3 regions of the Paenarthrobacter sp. TRD_SC_7 genome follow, and region 1 is predicted to be linked to each of the others. Evidence: riboswitches for the same ligand, from Rfam matches in the RefSeq annotation. Region 1 holds a riboswitch; each other region holds the start of a gene.

What was found. A riboswitch is a leader RNA that binds a small molecule or an ion and turns the genes downstream of it on or off. The one in region 1 is predicted to bind thiamine pyrophosphate.
Region 2: another riboswitch for thiamine pyrophosphate. It lies ahead of thiO (glycine oxidase ThiO); the one in region 1 lies ahead of thiD (bifunctional hydroxymethylpyrimidine kinase/phosphomethylpyrimidine kinase).
Region 3: another riboswitch for thiamine pyrophosphate. It lies ahead of thiC (phosphomethylpyrimidine synthase ThiC); the one in region 1 lies ahead of thiD (bifunctional hydroxymethylpyrimidine kinase/phosphomethylpyrimidine kinase).

The regions. Positions count from the first base shown of each region.
Region 1 is NZ_CM149587.1:2,499,906-2,504,037, forward strand. It holds gene AC0J5Z_RS12235 (Rne/Rng family ribonuclease) at 1-2,202, shown strand, start outside; TPP riboswitch at 2,353-2,451, shown strand; gene thiD (bifunctional hydroxymethylpyrimidine kinase/phosphomethylpyrimidine kinase) at 2,442-4,028, shown strand.
Region 2 is NZ_CM149587.1:2,015,657-2,019,788, forward strand. It holds gene AC0J5Z_RS09795 (TM2 domain-containing protein) at 1-1, opposite strand, end outside; gene AC0J5Z_RS09800 (ferritin-like fold-containing protein) at 157-825, shown strand; gene thiE (thiamine phosphate synthase) at 848-1,519, opposite strand; TPP riboswitch at 1,547-1,665, shown strand; gene thiO (glycine oxidase ThiO) at 1,658-2,926, shown strand; gene thiS (sulfur carrier protein ThiS) at 2,923-3,159, shown strand; gene AC0J5Z_RS09820 (thiazole synthase) at 3,163-3,960, shown strand; gene AC0J5Z_RS09825 (4a-hydroxytetrahydrobiopterin dehydratase) at 3,974-4,132, shown strand, end outside.
Region 3 is NZ_CM149587.1:2,391,532-2,395,663, reverse strand. It holds gene AC0J5Z_RS11650 (VOC family protein) at 97-969, opposite strand; gene AC0J5Z_RS11645 (amidohydrolase family protein) at 1,048-2,130, opposite strand; TPP riboswitch at 2,217-2,324, shown strand; gene thiC (phosphomethylpyrimidine synthase ThiC) at 2,320-4,132, shown strand, end outside.

The DNA of each region.
Region 1 (4,132 bases):
GAGTCCCGTGAAACCGGACGCCGCCGCCAGGTCATCACCGAGGCCGAGTTCCTTGCCCGCCGTGAGTCGGTGGACCGCCAGATGATCGTCCGCCAGCGCGACGACAGAATCCAGATCGGTGTCCTGGAAGACGGTGTGCTGGCTGAGCACTTCGTGTCCAAGACCCAGCAGGACTCCCTGATCGGCAACGTGTACTTGGGCAAGGTCCAGAATGTTCTGCCTTCCATGGAAGCTGCCTTCGTGGACATCGGCCGCGGACGCAATGCAGTCCTCTACGCCGGTGAAGTCAACTGGGACGCAGTCAACCTCGAAGGCCAGCCGCGCCGGATCGAGAACGCCCTGAAGTCCGGCGACTCTGTCCTGGTCCAGGTCACCAAGGATCCTGTGGGACACAAGGGTGCCCGCCTCACCAGCCAGATCTCCCTGCCGGGTCGCTACTTGGTCTACGTGCCCGGTGGTTCCATGACCGGTATCTCCCGCAAGCTGCCCGACGTCGAACGCAACCGCCTCAAGCGCATTTTGAAGGACCGTTTGCCGGAAAACGCCGGTGTCATTGTCCGCACGGCCGCTGAGGGTGCGTCGGAGGAAGAGCTTACGCACGACATCAACCGTCTGCGCGCACAGTGGGAAGGCATCGAAGGGCAGGCCACGTCCACCAAGGTCCTGGCTCCTGAACTGCTTTACGGCGAACCAGACCTCACCATCAAGGTTGTCCGTGACGTCTTCAACGAGGACTTCTCCAAGCTGATCGTCTCCGGCGATGACGCCTGGGACACCATCGAGGCCTACGTCACGTACGTTGCCCCTGACCTGGTGGGCCGCCTTGAAAAGTGGACCAAGGAACAGGACATCTTCTCCGCGTGGCGCATTGACGAGCAAATCCACAAGGCCTTGGAACGGAAGGTCTTCCTGCCGTCCGGTGGTTCGTTGGTCATCGACCGCACCGAAGCCATGACCGTGGTGGACGTCAACACCGGCAAGTTCACCGGCAGCGGTGGAAACCTTGAGGAAACGGTCACTAAGAACAACCTTGAAGCTGCTGAGGAAGTGGTTCGCCAGCTTCGCCTGCGCGACATCGGCGGCATCATTGTCATCGACTTCATTGACATGGTCCTGGAATCCAACCGCGACCTCGTCCTCCGGCGTATGGTCGAGTGCCTTGGCCGCGACCGCACCAAGCACCAGGTGGCCGAAGTGACGTCGCTGGGCCTGGTCCAGATGACACGCAAGCGCATGGGTACTGGCCTCCTTGAGGTCTTCGGTGAGCAGTGCGAGCACTGTGCCGGCCGCGGCGTCGTCACGCACGACGAGCCCGTTGAACACCGTCGCGCCAACGTTGTGGCTGCTGAACACCACCGCCCGCACACGGAGGCGCAGCCGCCTGCTGCGCGGACGGAGCGCAAGCGCCGCCGCGGCAAGGGTGGGGGACAGGCCATTGTCGAAGCTCCCGCGCAGGTCCACACGACGACGTCCGCCCCGGCTGCACCTTCGACCACGGCGGAACCCAAGGATCCCGCCCGGCAAGCTAAAGCCGAGGCAACCAGGGCTGCCCTGGCAACGATCGCTGCTGCGGCGCACGCCGCTCACCTGCACGACGACGAAGTTCACCGCGCAGAAGAGCAGGCACGGGCGGCGGGTCAGCACGAGGCGACCACCGACTCCGTAGTCAGCGGCGAAACGGGAGAGTCGGCCCGCGAAGCCGCAGGCCGGGAAACCACTGGCCGGGAAACCACAGTCCAGGAAGCCAGGTCTACTCCGGTCCTGCGCTTCGGCGGAGAAGAAGTAGCGCTGCCGTTCGTTGAGCACCACGAGGAACCGCAGGCCGCCAAGCCTGCCATGAGCCTGGATCTGCTGGCCGAAGCGTTCTCGCACCTCGGTGCTGCTCCGGCACCTGAGGAAGAAGCCGCACCTTTTGCCGCCCCCGAGGCGCCTGCGGCACCGAAGGTTGATGCTCGGGAACGGGCTGCCGAGGAAGACCCCGAGGCTGCTTCAGCACCGCGTGGTCGTCGTGGCCGTCGAAACCGAAGTGCGAGCCGGGCCCAGGGCTCGGCTAATGAAACCAGTGTGGAGCACCACGAAGTGACTGCCTCGGCCGCGCGTGGGGCAGCCCATAAGGCCAAGGCGCCTGTGGAACCCGCAAAGAAGGCGCCGGCGGATGAGCCCATCATCCTCGGAGTCGGAGTGCCGGCCTCCGAGCTCTAGTCGTCAGCAATATGAGGGCCCCGCAATCCGCCAAGGATTGCGGGGCCCTTTGCTGATTCCGGGAGGATTCGAGAACGGAGGCCATTGTGGTCACATCCCGGCTTCAACAGGCCGCGGTTCCCGTGCAGTGCTGCTTCCCGGCTAGGCTGGGGGACTGACACGGGGTGCCAGGCGAAGGGCCGGGCTGAGATTCAAACCCGTTGAACCTGTCCGGTTAGCACCGGCGAAGGGATGTCCTCATGACTACATCGTCGTATTCTCCTGTGTACCCACTGGTCGCTTCCGGCCGACCAGCGCCCCGGGTGTTGAGCATCGCCGGCTCGGACCCTTCCGGCGGCGCCGGAATTCAGGCGGACCTGAAGAGCGTCGCAGCACTCGGAGGGTACGGCATGGCTGCCATCACGGCTCTCACCGCGCAAAACACCGTGGGGGTCAGTGCCGTCCACGTCCCTCCCGCGCGGTTCCTGCGCCAGCAACTGGACGCCATCAGTAGTGACATCACGATTGATGCCGTCAAGATCGGAATGCTTGGCGATGCAGCCGTCATAGACGAGGTCCGCAGCTGGCTCGAAGAGGTGCGTCCCGCCGTCGTGGTCCTTGATCCGGTGATGGTGGCCACCAGTGGTGACCGGCTCCTGCGCGAGTCAGCGGAGAAGGCCCTGCGTTCGCTGCTCCCGCTGGCGGACCTCATCACGCCTAACCTTCCTGAACTGGCCATGTTGCTGGGGGAGCCTGAGGCAGCAGAATGGGCTTCGGCGCTCGACCAAGGCAAACGGCTGGCGGCGGAGTACGGAAACACGGTCCTGGTTAAGGGAGGCCACTTGCCAGGACCGGACTGCCCTGATGCGCTGGTGAACACCAGCGGGTTGCTGCGGCAGGATGTGATTGAGGTAGCCGGTCACCGGGTTGAGACGAAGAACAGCCACGGCACCGGATGCTCCCTGTCCTCCGCTTTGGCCACGGCCCAGGTTCGTAACCGTGATTGGGAAGCCTCGCTGCGGGAGGTGAAACCGTGGTTGCTGGGGGCATTGACGGCCTCTGACGCCCTCCAAGTAGGCCAAGGAAGCGGGCCGGTGCATCACTTCCACCACCAACGGACGCACCGGGCGGGCGACTTTGCCGCGACCCTTTGGAAGGAAGCCGCTCCGGAACTGAAGGCGATTTATGGCCTTGAATTCATCAGGGGTCTACAGTCGGGGAGCTTGCCCGAACATGAATTCAACTACTACCTCGCGCAGGATGCCATCTACCTCAACGGGTACTCCAGGGTGTTGGCACGTGCGGGTGCCTTGGCCCCCACAGAGGAAGAACAACTGTTCTGGGCCAAGGCATCACAGCAGTGCCTGGAGGTTGAATCGGAGTTGCACAGGAACTGGCTGAGCACCCGGGAAGCGTCGACGGTTACGGGGCCGGTTACCAAGTCCTATGTGGACCATCTGCTGGCGGCGTCCGCTTCCGGCAGTTACGCGGTAGTCCTCGCGGCGATTCTGCCCTGCTATTGGTTGTACGCCGAAGTGGGTCAGCAGCTTCATGCGGCCTACGTGGATGCCGGAGCCCCCGCAGATCACGCATATGCCGACTGGCTGAAAACCTACGCCGATCCGGAATTTGCTGCGGCAACGAGGGATGCGATCAACTTCACTGATGCCGCGGCGGTTGCGGCTTCCGAGCGGGAACGGGCAGCCATGGTGGAGGCTTTTGGGCATTCCTGCCGCTACGAAACGGCGTTCTTCGATGCTCCCAGGCTGTTTGCGCAGGCATCCCTGGAAGCATTTAGCGGCCTATTGCGGGGACACGTCAGCGCGTCGCTGACCGAATCGCGTTAATCTCGCCCAAACCCTGTAGGCTGTATGGGCACGGTGCCGGGAGAGTCCGTTACAACTGGTGACGCAAGTCACGAGGTAGCCTCCGGACCCGGCCTCATTTGCAG
Region 2 (4,132 bases), 480 kb from region 1:
TTAATGATCCTTCGGTGAAGTGGGTGCGAGGAGGAGGACTTGCGTCATGCGGGCATGCGGCAGTCAACTCACTTCGAGCCAGCCTAGTAGGAGTGGCGCTGGAAGCAGGAACCCGGCTTCGAGGAGGTTGTGGACGGCCAGGGATAATCTTGGATCATGGGCACTTCCCCGGACGTCGCAATCTCTGCGGGGCAACTCTCCACGGAGTTGCTCGGAGCCATGGCATATGGCGAGCTGTCCGCCTTCGGGCGGCTCTCCCTTGATTCCCGCTATGCACCCACGCTTCACGACAGGTCGGTGCTCGGGAAGATCGCCGTCGGGGCCTACGGCAACTTTGCCCTCCTCAGCGACCGATTGTCCGAGATGGGTGTCGATCCCGAACAAGCCATGCTGCCGTTTCAGCGCTCCTTTGATCATTTCCATGAGCGCACCAAACCGGGGGACTGGTTCGAGTCCTTGATGAAGGCCTATGTCATCGATACTGTGTCATCGGACTTCTACAGGGCCGTCTCCATGTTCCTCGACCCAACAACGCAGCATTTCGTTGAGCGTGTGGCTTCCCCCGATCAGGCAACGGAAGTCCTTCGCGTCCTGCTGAGACGGGCCTTGGCCGATGACCCGCGCCTGGCCTCGCGGCTGGCGTTGTGGGGCCGCCGCTTGGTGGGAGAAGCCTTGACGCAGGCGCAGCGCGTCGGCATGGAGCACCCCCTGCTGGGCCCAACGCTAAAGAGTGGTGGGGACGCGCGTGCTGCGGTCAAAAGGCTGACGACGGAACTCGCTGATAAGCACGCGCGCCGGATGACAGGCCTTGGCCTGACCGCGTAACCGCCTGGCTGCCTGACTTTCGCTAGACGGTGTCGAGCGCTTGCAGCAGCGACTTTGCTGCCGCCGTCGGGTCCGTCGCCTCGGTGATGGCACGGACGACGACGATCCGGCTGGCTCCCGCGGCCACTACCTGTTCAACGTTGCTGAGGTCGATGCCACCGATGGCAAACCAGGGGAGCGTCACACCGTTGCTTGAACGCTTGCACGCTTCCGCGGCATATGTGACCAGATCCGGACCGACGGCTTCGCGGCCGGGTTTGGTGGGTGTTGCCCAGACCGGACCCACACAGAAATAATCCAGTCCCATGGGACCTTGGGAGGTGGCGATTGCAGCGTCGACTTGTCCGGGTGTGTGGGTGGAAAGGCCGATGCCGGTGACGTTCGGCAAGAGGGTGCGGGCGGCCGTCAAGGGCAGGTCCTTCTGGCCGATGTGGAATACGGGAGCCCCGGAAATACTGGCAACATCGGCCCGGTCGTTGACTGCCCAGAGCCGACCACGCCGTTGTGCCACGCTCCGCAGGACGGCCAAAATATCCAGTTCCTCCGCAGCTTCCAGTGCCTTGTCGCGGAGTTGGATGATGTCCACGCCGCCTTCAAAAGCGGCGTCCACAAAGTCTTCAAAATCGCCCTGCCGTTTACGGGCATCGGTGCACAGGTAAAGGCGGGCGGAGGCGAGGGCATCAGGCTGGGTCATGGAAACCAGAGTAGTTCCTCTAAACTGGGCACGTACTGCGGGAGCCGCGACGTTCGTCATATGACTGTCCGGCTGAGAGGGCTTCAGCGCCGACCGCTTGACCTGATCCGGCTAGTACCGGCGTAGGGAAGGAAACGCATGGCAGATCCCCGCCATACTGCCATCCAGGCAGACGTGGCCGTCATTGGTGGCGGCGTCATCGGCCTCGGCATCGCGCACGAAGCCCGACGACTTGGCCGTTCAGTTGCCCTCATCGATCCAGCGCCCGCGTCCGGCGCGACGTTTGCCGCTGCCGGCATGCTTGCACCCGTCAGCGAACTGCACCACCAGGAAGAAGATCTTCTTGACTTGATGCTCGAGTCTTCCCGGCTCTGGCCCTCCTTCGCGGACGGCCTGCACCCGGGGGGAGGGGACAGTGGATATCGCACGACGCCGACCCTCGCCGTGGGTGCCGATGCAGCCGACCGCAGGGCGCTCGCAGACTTAAGGTCGGTCCAGCTTGCGGCTGGCCTGGAAGTCGAACCTATCGCTCTGCGGGACGCGAGGCAACGGGAGCCGTTCCTCAGCCCGCAGATCTCCTGTGCTTTTGACATCCCTGCCGACCACCAAGTCGATCCGAGGAATCTCGCGGCATGCCTCCTGGCAGGACTGGCAGCCCACTCGCCAAGTGACAGTTCCTGGGTGCCGGACGCCGATGACGGATTCGCAGTTGCTTCCCGGGCGCGCGGTTTGCTGTGGGAAAGCGGGCGTGTCACCGGCGTGGCGCTGGACTCAGGAGTCACCGTTCACGCCGGAGAAACGGTGGTGGCCAACGGGCTCGGGGCGTCCCAACTCTCCGGTCTCCCTGATGGCCTGAGCCTTCCGGTGAGGCCGGTATATGGCGACATCCTTCGGCTACGCGTCCCCGGGCACCTCATGCCCTTGCTCACGTCAACTGTTCGCGGGATGGTTCGTGGGGTGCCTGTGTACATCGTGCCCCGGGACGACGGAACTGTGGTGATTGGAGCCACGCAACGCGAAGACGGGTTGTCAGCCTCTTCCAACGCGGTCTCGGCGGGTGGCGTTTACCAATTGCTGAGGGATGCCCAAGCATTGGTCCCCGCAGTAGCGGAACTGGAACTCTTGGAAGCAACCGCCCGCGCCCGCCCTGGGACTCCGGACAACGCACCGCTGCTCGGACGGGTCACCGGTTCCGACGGCGACATTGCAGGTCTGGTAATCGCGACGGGATTCTTTCGCCACGGCGTCCTCCTGAATCCGGTAACCGCCAGGATCGTGGGGGAACTGATCAACGATTCGGTCGACCCCCGATGGGTGCATTTCCGACCCGATCGATTCGCCGCAAACGCCTCTGGACACCGGGGCCTCACGCCAGCTGTACACGCTCCCACCAAGGAAACAGCATGAACATCAAACTCAACGGATCCGATCACGCAGTGGAGGACAACGCATCCGTCAGCACTCTCGTCACGGCCATCACCGGTCGCGTCCTGGACCCCCGCGGACAGGCAGCCGATGGCGGGAAGCTGGGAGTCGCCGTCGCCCGTAATTCCGAGGTAGTGCCGCGCAGCCAATGGGCCGCGACGGCACTCGCCGACGGAGATGAACTCGAACTCGTCACTGCAGTCCAAGGAGGCTGAATCATGACAACAGCAAACATTGAGGTCCGTACCGATTCCTTGGTGATCGACGGTGTCGAATTTGGGTCCCGCCTGATCATGGGTACCGGCGGTGCGCCCAGCCTGGACGGCTTGGGTTCTGCGCTCCTTGCTTCGGGAACGGAGCTCACCACAGTGGCGATGCGCCGCTATTCGCCCGCCGAAACCGGATCGCTGTTCCAGCTGCTGGTGGACCACAACATCCGCGTGCTGCCCAATACGGCGGGCTGTTTCACTGCCAAGGACGCCGTGATGACCGCTGAACTGGCTCGGGAGGCATTGGAAACCGATTGGGTGAAGCTGGAAGTCATTGCCGACGAACACACACTCCTTCCCGACGCCGTGGAACTGGTGGACGCAACGGAACAACTGGTCAACCGTGGCTTCAAGGTTTTCGCTTACACCAATGACGATCCCGTCCTGGCGCTGAGGCTTGAGAATCTGGGTGCCACAGTAGTGATGCCCTTGGGATCGCCCATTGGGACCGGCCTTGGCATCCTGAACCCGCACAACATTGAGCTGATAGTGTCCCGAGCCTCTGTACCAGTGGTCCTCGATGCGGGGATCGGGACAGCTTCCGATGCTGCCTTGGCCATGGAGTTGGGCTGCGACGCCGTCCTGCTAGCCACAGCTGTAACACGGGCGCAGAACCCGGTGCAGATGGGCGAAGCCTTCAAACATGCTGTGATCGCCGGTAGGCTGGCCAAGCAGGCAGGCCGGATTCCACGGCGGGAGCACGCGCTCGCATCCTCGGCGATGGAGGGCCGGGCAGAGTTCCTCTGATGAAGGAGCAGTCATGGCAGGCACGGAAGACCAACTGACTCAAGCGGCCATCAACGCTGCTCTCGGGGACCTGCCGGACTGGAAGTACCAGGGTGGCCTGGTGACTGTCTATAAAACCTCGACGGCGGCGGACGCGCTTGCACTCATCGCCGCGGTTGGAGAAATCGCCGAG
Region 3 (4,132 bases), 110 kb from region 1:
GTACTCTCATTCCTTCGTGCTGACGGGGCGGCGGCACGAAATCCGAATGGCTCCGTGCCGCACTGCCAAGCCTAGTGCAGGAGAAGCAGCAAGCTGCTAGCGGACGGCAACTCGCAGCTTGTTCCGCCAAGGGTCCTCAAACTGAAGCTCAGCTCCGGTGTGATGATTCTGCACTCCAGCAGTTTTCAGGCGATCCGCCAGCGCAGCTACGTCGTCACTGGCGGGGACTTCGATCAGCACTTCCCCCAGGCCGAGCGTGTCCTTTCGGGGGCCGGCCCCGCGGCTGTTCCAGACGTTCATGGCCATGTGATGGTGGTAGCCGCCGGCGGAGACGAACAGCGCCTGGCCATGCCAGCCCGCGGTTCGCTCGAAGCCGAGGGTTTCCACGTAGAACTTTTGCGCAGTCGCGACGTCGCCCACTTGCAGATGCACATGCCCGACGCCGGCAGCGGCCGCGCGCTGTCCCGTCACTGCCGCTTCACTCAGGTGCTGCTGGAGGAAGCGCTGCGGAGGCAAGGCCACGTTGTCCATCACAACATTCTTGCCGTCCCACTGCCAGAGCTCGCGCGGCTTGTCGTAGTAGAGCTCAATTCCGTTACCTTCGGGGTCAGTGAAATAGAACGCTTCGCTGACCAGGTGGTCGGCACTGCCCGCAAAGGCGCGGGGGTCGTACTCAGCGGCGGTGGCGATGGTGGCAGCCAATGAGGGCTGGTCCTGGAACAGGATGGCTGTGTGGAACAGGCCAGCCTCACCCCTCCCCGGAATCTGCAGGCCGGCCGCCGGGGCAAGGTGGACCACGGGCTTACCCACACGCCCCAGGTAGAGCCCTCCGTCCTGCTCGGCCACGACTTCCAGGCCAAGGGCTCGCTGATAGTAGTCGCTCATGACCTTCATGTCGCCCACCTTGAGCATGACGGTGCCCATGGTGAGTTCGGCAGGCAGAAGATCCTGGCTGAATGATGAGGTCATGTGAAGCTCCCGGTTCTGAGGTGGCCGCGCATCGGCACCTTCCTACCAATCTAAATTACTTGAAGCTTCAATTTATTCCTAACGGACGACATTACCCCTGAGCACGACGTGCTTGAGCGCCGCGATGGTACCCGGATGACGGCGCGGATCGTCACTGCACAGCACGACGTCGGCACATGCGCCTTCGCTGATGCCCTCGACTCCCAGCCACTCACGGGCGCCCCACGCGGCGGCGTCCAGGACCGCCACTGGCGGCAGGCCGGCGTCGTGCAGTTCTTTCATTTCGTCCGCAATCCTGCCGTGCTTGATGACGCTTCCGGCGTCCGTTCCCGCGTAGATGGCAACCCCGGCCTCGAAGGCCTCCAGCACGCGCTCACGACGCCGCTCCCAGAGACGGACCATGTGGTCCGCGTAGTCCGGAAACTTCGGCGCTGCCTGGGCCGCGATATCCGGGAAGGTCGCAATGTTGACCAAGGTGGGGACAATGGGCACTGACTGTTCGACCAAACGGGGAAGGTGCCGCGGAAGGAGTCCGGTGGCGTGTTCGATGCAGTCGATGTTGGCGTCGAGCATGTCGTCGATGGTGTCCTCGCCGAAACAATGCGCGGTGACCCTAGCACCCTCATCGTGGGCCGCTGAAATGGCTTCCTTGACGGTCTTCGCAGGGAACGAGGCAGCGAGGTCTCCAACGCCGCGATCGATCCAGTCGCCCACCAGTTTCACCCAGCCATCGCCGTCGCGGGCTTCCTTCCGGACCGTTTCCACTAGTTCCCGGGGCTCAATTTCATGACCCAAACCGCGGAGATAACGCCGACTCCGGGCGATATGCCGACCCGACCTGATTAGTCGCGGCAGGTCCCTTCGTTGCTGCACCCAGCGAGTGTCGGCGGGCGAACCGCAATCGCGGATCAGCAGCGTTCCGGCGTCGAGGTCTGCTTGGGCCTGGGCGAGCGTGGCCTGTTCGTCCACGGCTCCTCCAACGCCGAGTCCGATGTGACAGTGGGCATCAACCAACCCGGGCAGGATCCAGCCATCCAACACCCTGTCCGGCGTCGCAACGGGACGCTCAAACGTCAGTATGCCGTCTACGGACCAGAGCCCATGGCGCTCTTCGTCTGCCGATACGAGCACAGGTCCGCTGAATTCGATGATGTTGGCCATGGCAAAAGCGTAGCGGGGGGGGTGGTGCGTTGGAGCCTGTTGCATGCATGTGACTGGGAGCGCGTTGGGAGCTGTGGTAGCTTCGTCTACGACCACACGGGGGCCCCTGCAGGGGCTGAGATCGGACTAATGCAGTCTGCGACCGTTGAACCTGTCCGGGTAATGCCGGCGAAGGAAGTGAGTATTCCCTTGAGCACCACGGAAACACAGCACAACCCTGCCCAAAACCAATCCGCCGCTGGCGTAAACGCGGCTGAAACCGCCACACAATCGTTGAAGTCCCACTCCTTGGCGTGGCTGGAAGATCCCGAGAACGGCATACGGGTCCCCGTCACGGAGATCGCGTTGGAGCCCTCCCCCAACGGCCAAGCAAACCAACCTTTGAAGGTGTACCGAACAGCAGGCCCAGGCAGCGATCCCGTGGTGGGGCTGGAGCCGTTCCGTGCACCATGGATCGAAGCCCGCGGAGACACGGAGGCGTATTCGGGCCGGGAACGGAACCTGCTCGACGACGGCAAATCGGCGGTTCGGCGGGGAGCAGCGTCAGCGGAGTGGAAGGGCGCACAACCGGTGCCGCGCCGCGCCGTCGTGGGTAAGACCGTCACGCAGATGCACTACGCGAAACAGGGTGTCGTGACTCCGGAGATGCAGTTTGTCGCGTTGCGGGAGAACTGCGATGTTGAGCTTGTCCGCAGCGAAGTCGCCGCAGGAAGGGCAATTATTCCGAACAACATCAACCACCCCGAATCCGAGCCGATGATCATTGGCAAGGCATTCTTGGTCAAGATCAATGCCAACATCGGAAACTCGGCAGTCACCAGCTCCATCGCCGAGGAAGTGGACAAACTACAGTGGGCAGCCCAGTGGGGCGCTGATACGGTGATGGACCTCTCCACAGGTGACGACATCCACACCACTCGCGAGTGGATCATCCGTAACTCCCCTGTTCCCATAGGAACAGTCCCCATTTACCAGGCCCTGGAGAAGGTGAACGGCGAGGCCAACAAGCTGACGTGGGAGATCTTCCGCGATACCGTGATCGAGCAATGCGAGCAGGGCGTGGACTATATGACCATCCACGCCGGCGTACTTCTGCGGTACGTGCCACTGACCGCCAACCGGGTCACGGGCATCGTGTCCCGCGGCGGTTCGATTATGGCCGGCTGGTGCCTGGCGCACCACAAGGAGAACTTCCTCTACACGCACTTCGATGAGCTGTGTGGGATCTTCGCCAAGTACGATGTCGCATTCTCCCTGGGTGACGGGCTGCGCCCTGGTTCCATCGCAGACGCGAACGACGCCGCGCAGTTCGCCGAGCTGGATACGCTCGCGGAGCTGACGCAACGGGCGTGGGATTTCGACGTGCAGGTCATGGTGGAGGGCCCCGGGCACATTCCTTTCCATATGGTGCGCGAAAATGTGGAGCGCCAGCAGGAACTGTGCAAGGGTGCCCCGTTCTATACGTTGGGGCCGCTCGTCACCGATATCGCCCCAGGCTATGACCACATCACCTCGGCCATTGGCGCTACGGAAATTGCACGCTACGGCACGGCAATGCTGTGCTATGTGACCCCGAAGGAGCATCTGGGGCTTCCCAACAAGGACGACGTCAAGACGGGGGTCATCACTTACAAGATCGCGGCGCACGCGGCCGACCTTGCCAAGGGCCACCCGGGGGCGCACGAACGTGATGATGCCCTTTCAAAGGCACGGTTCGAGTTCCGCTGGAGGGACCAGTTCGCTTTGTCCCTGGACCCGGTCACGGCGGAAGCCTTCCACGACGAGACCCTGCCCGCTGAACCAGCGAAGACCGCCCATTTCTGCTCCATGTGCGGACCAAAGTTCTGTTCGATGCGCATCAGCCAGGACATTCGTGACGAGTACGGTTCGGCGGAATCACAGGCGGCAATCGCAGGACTATACAACGGTATGCGCGAAAAGAGTGAGGAGTTCCTGGCTTCAGGTGGAAAGGTTTACCTGCCGGAGCTTCAGGTCCCGGCGA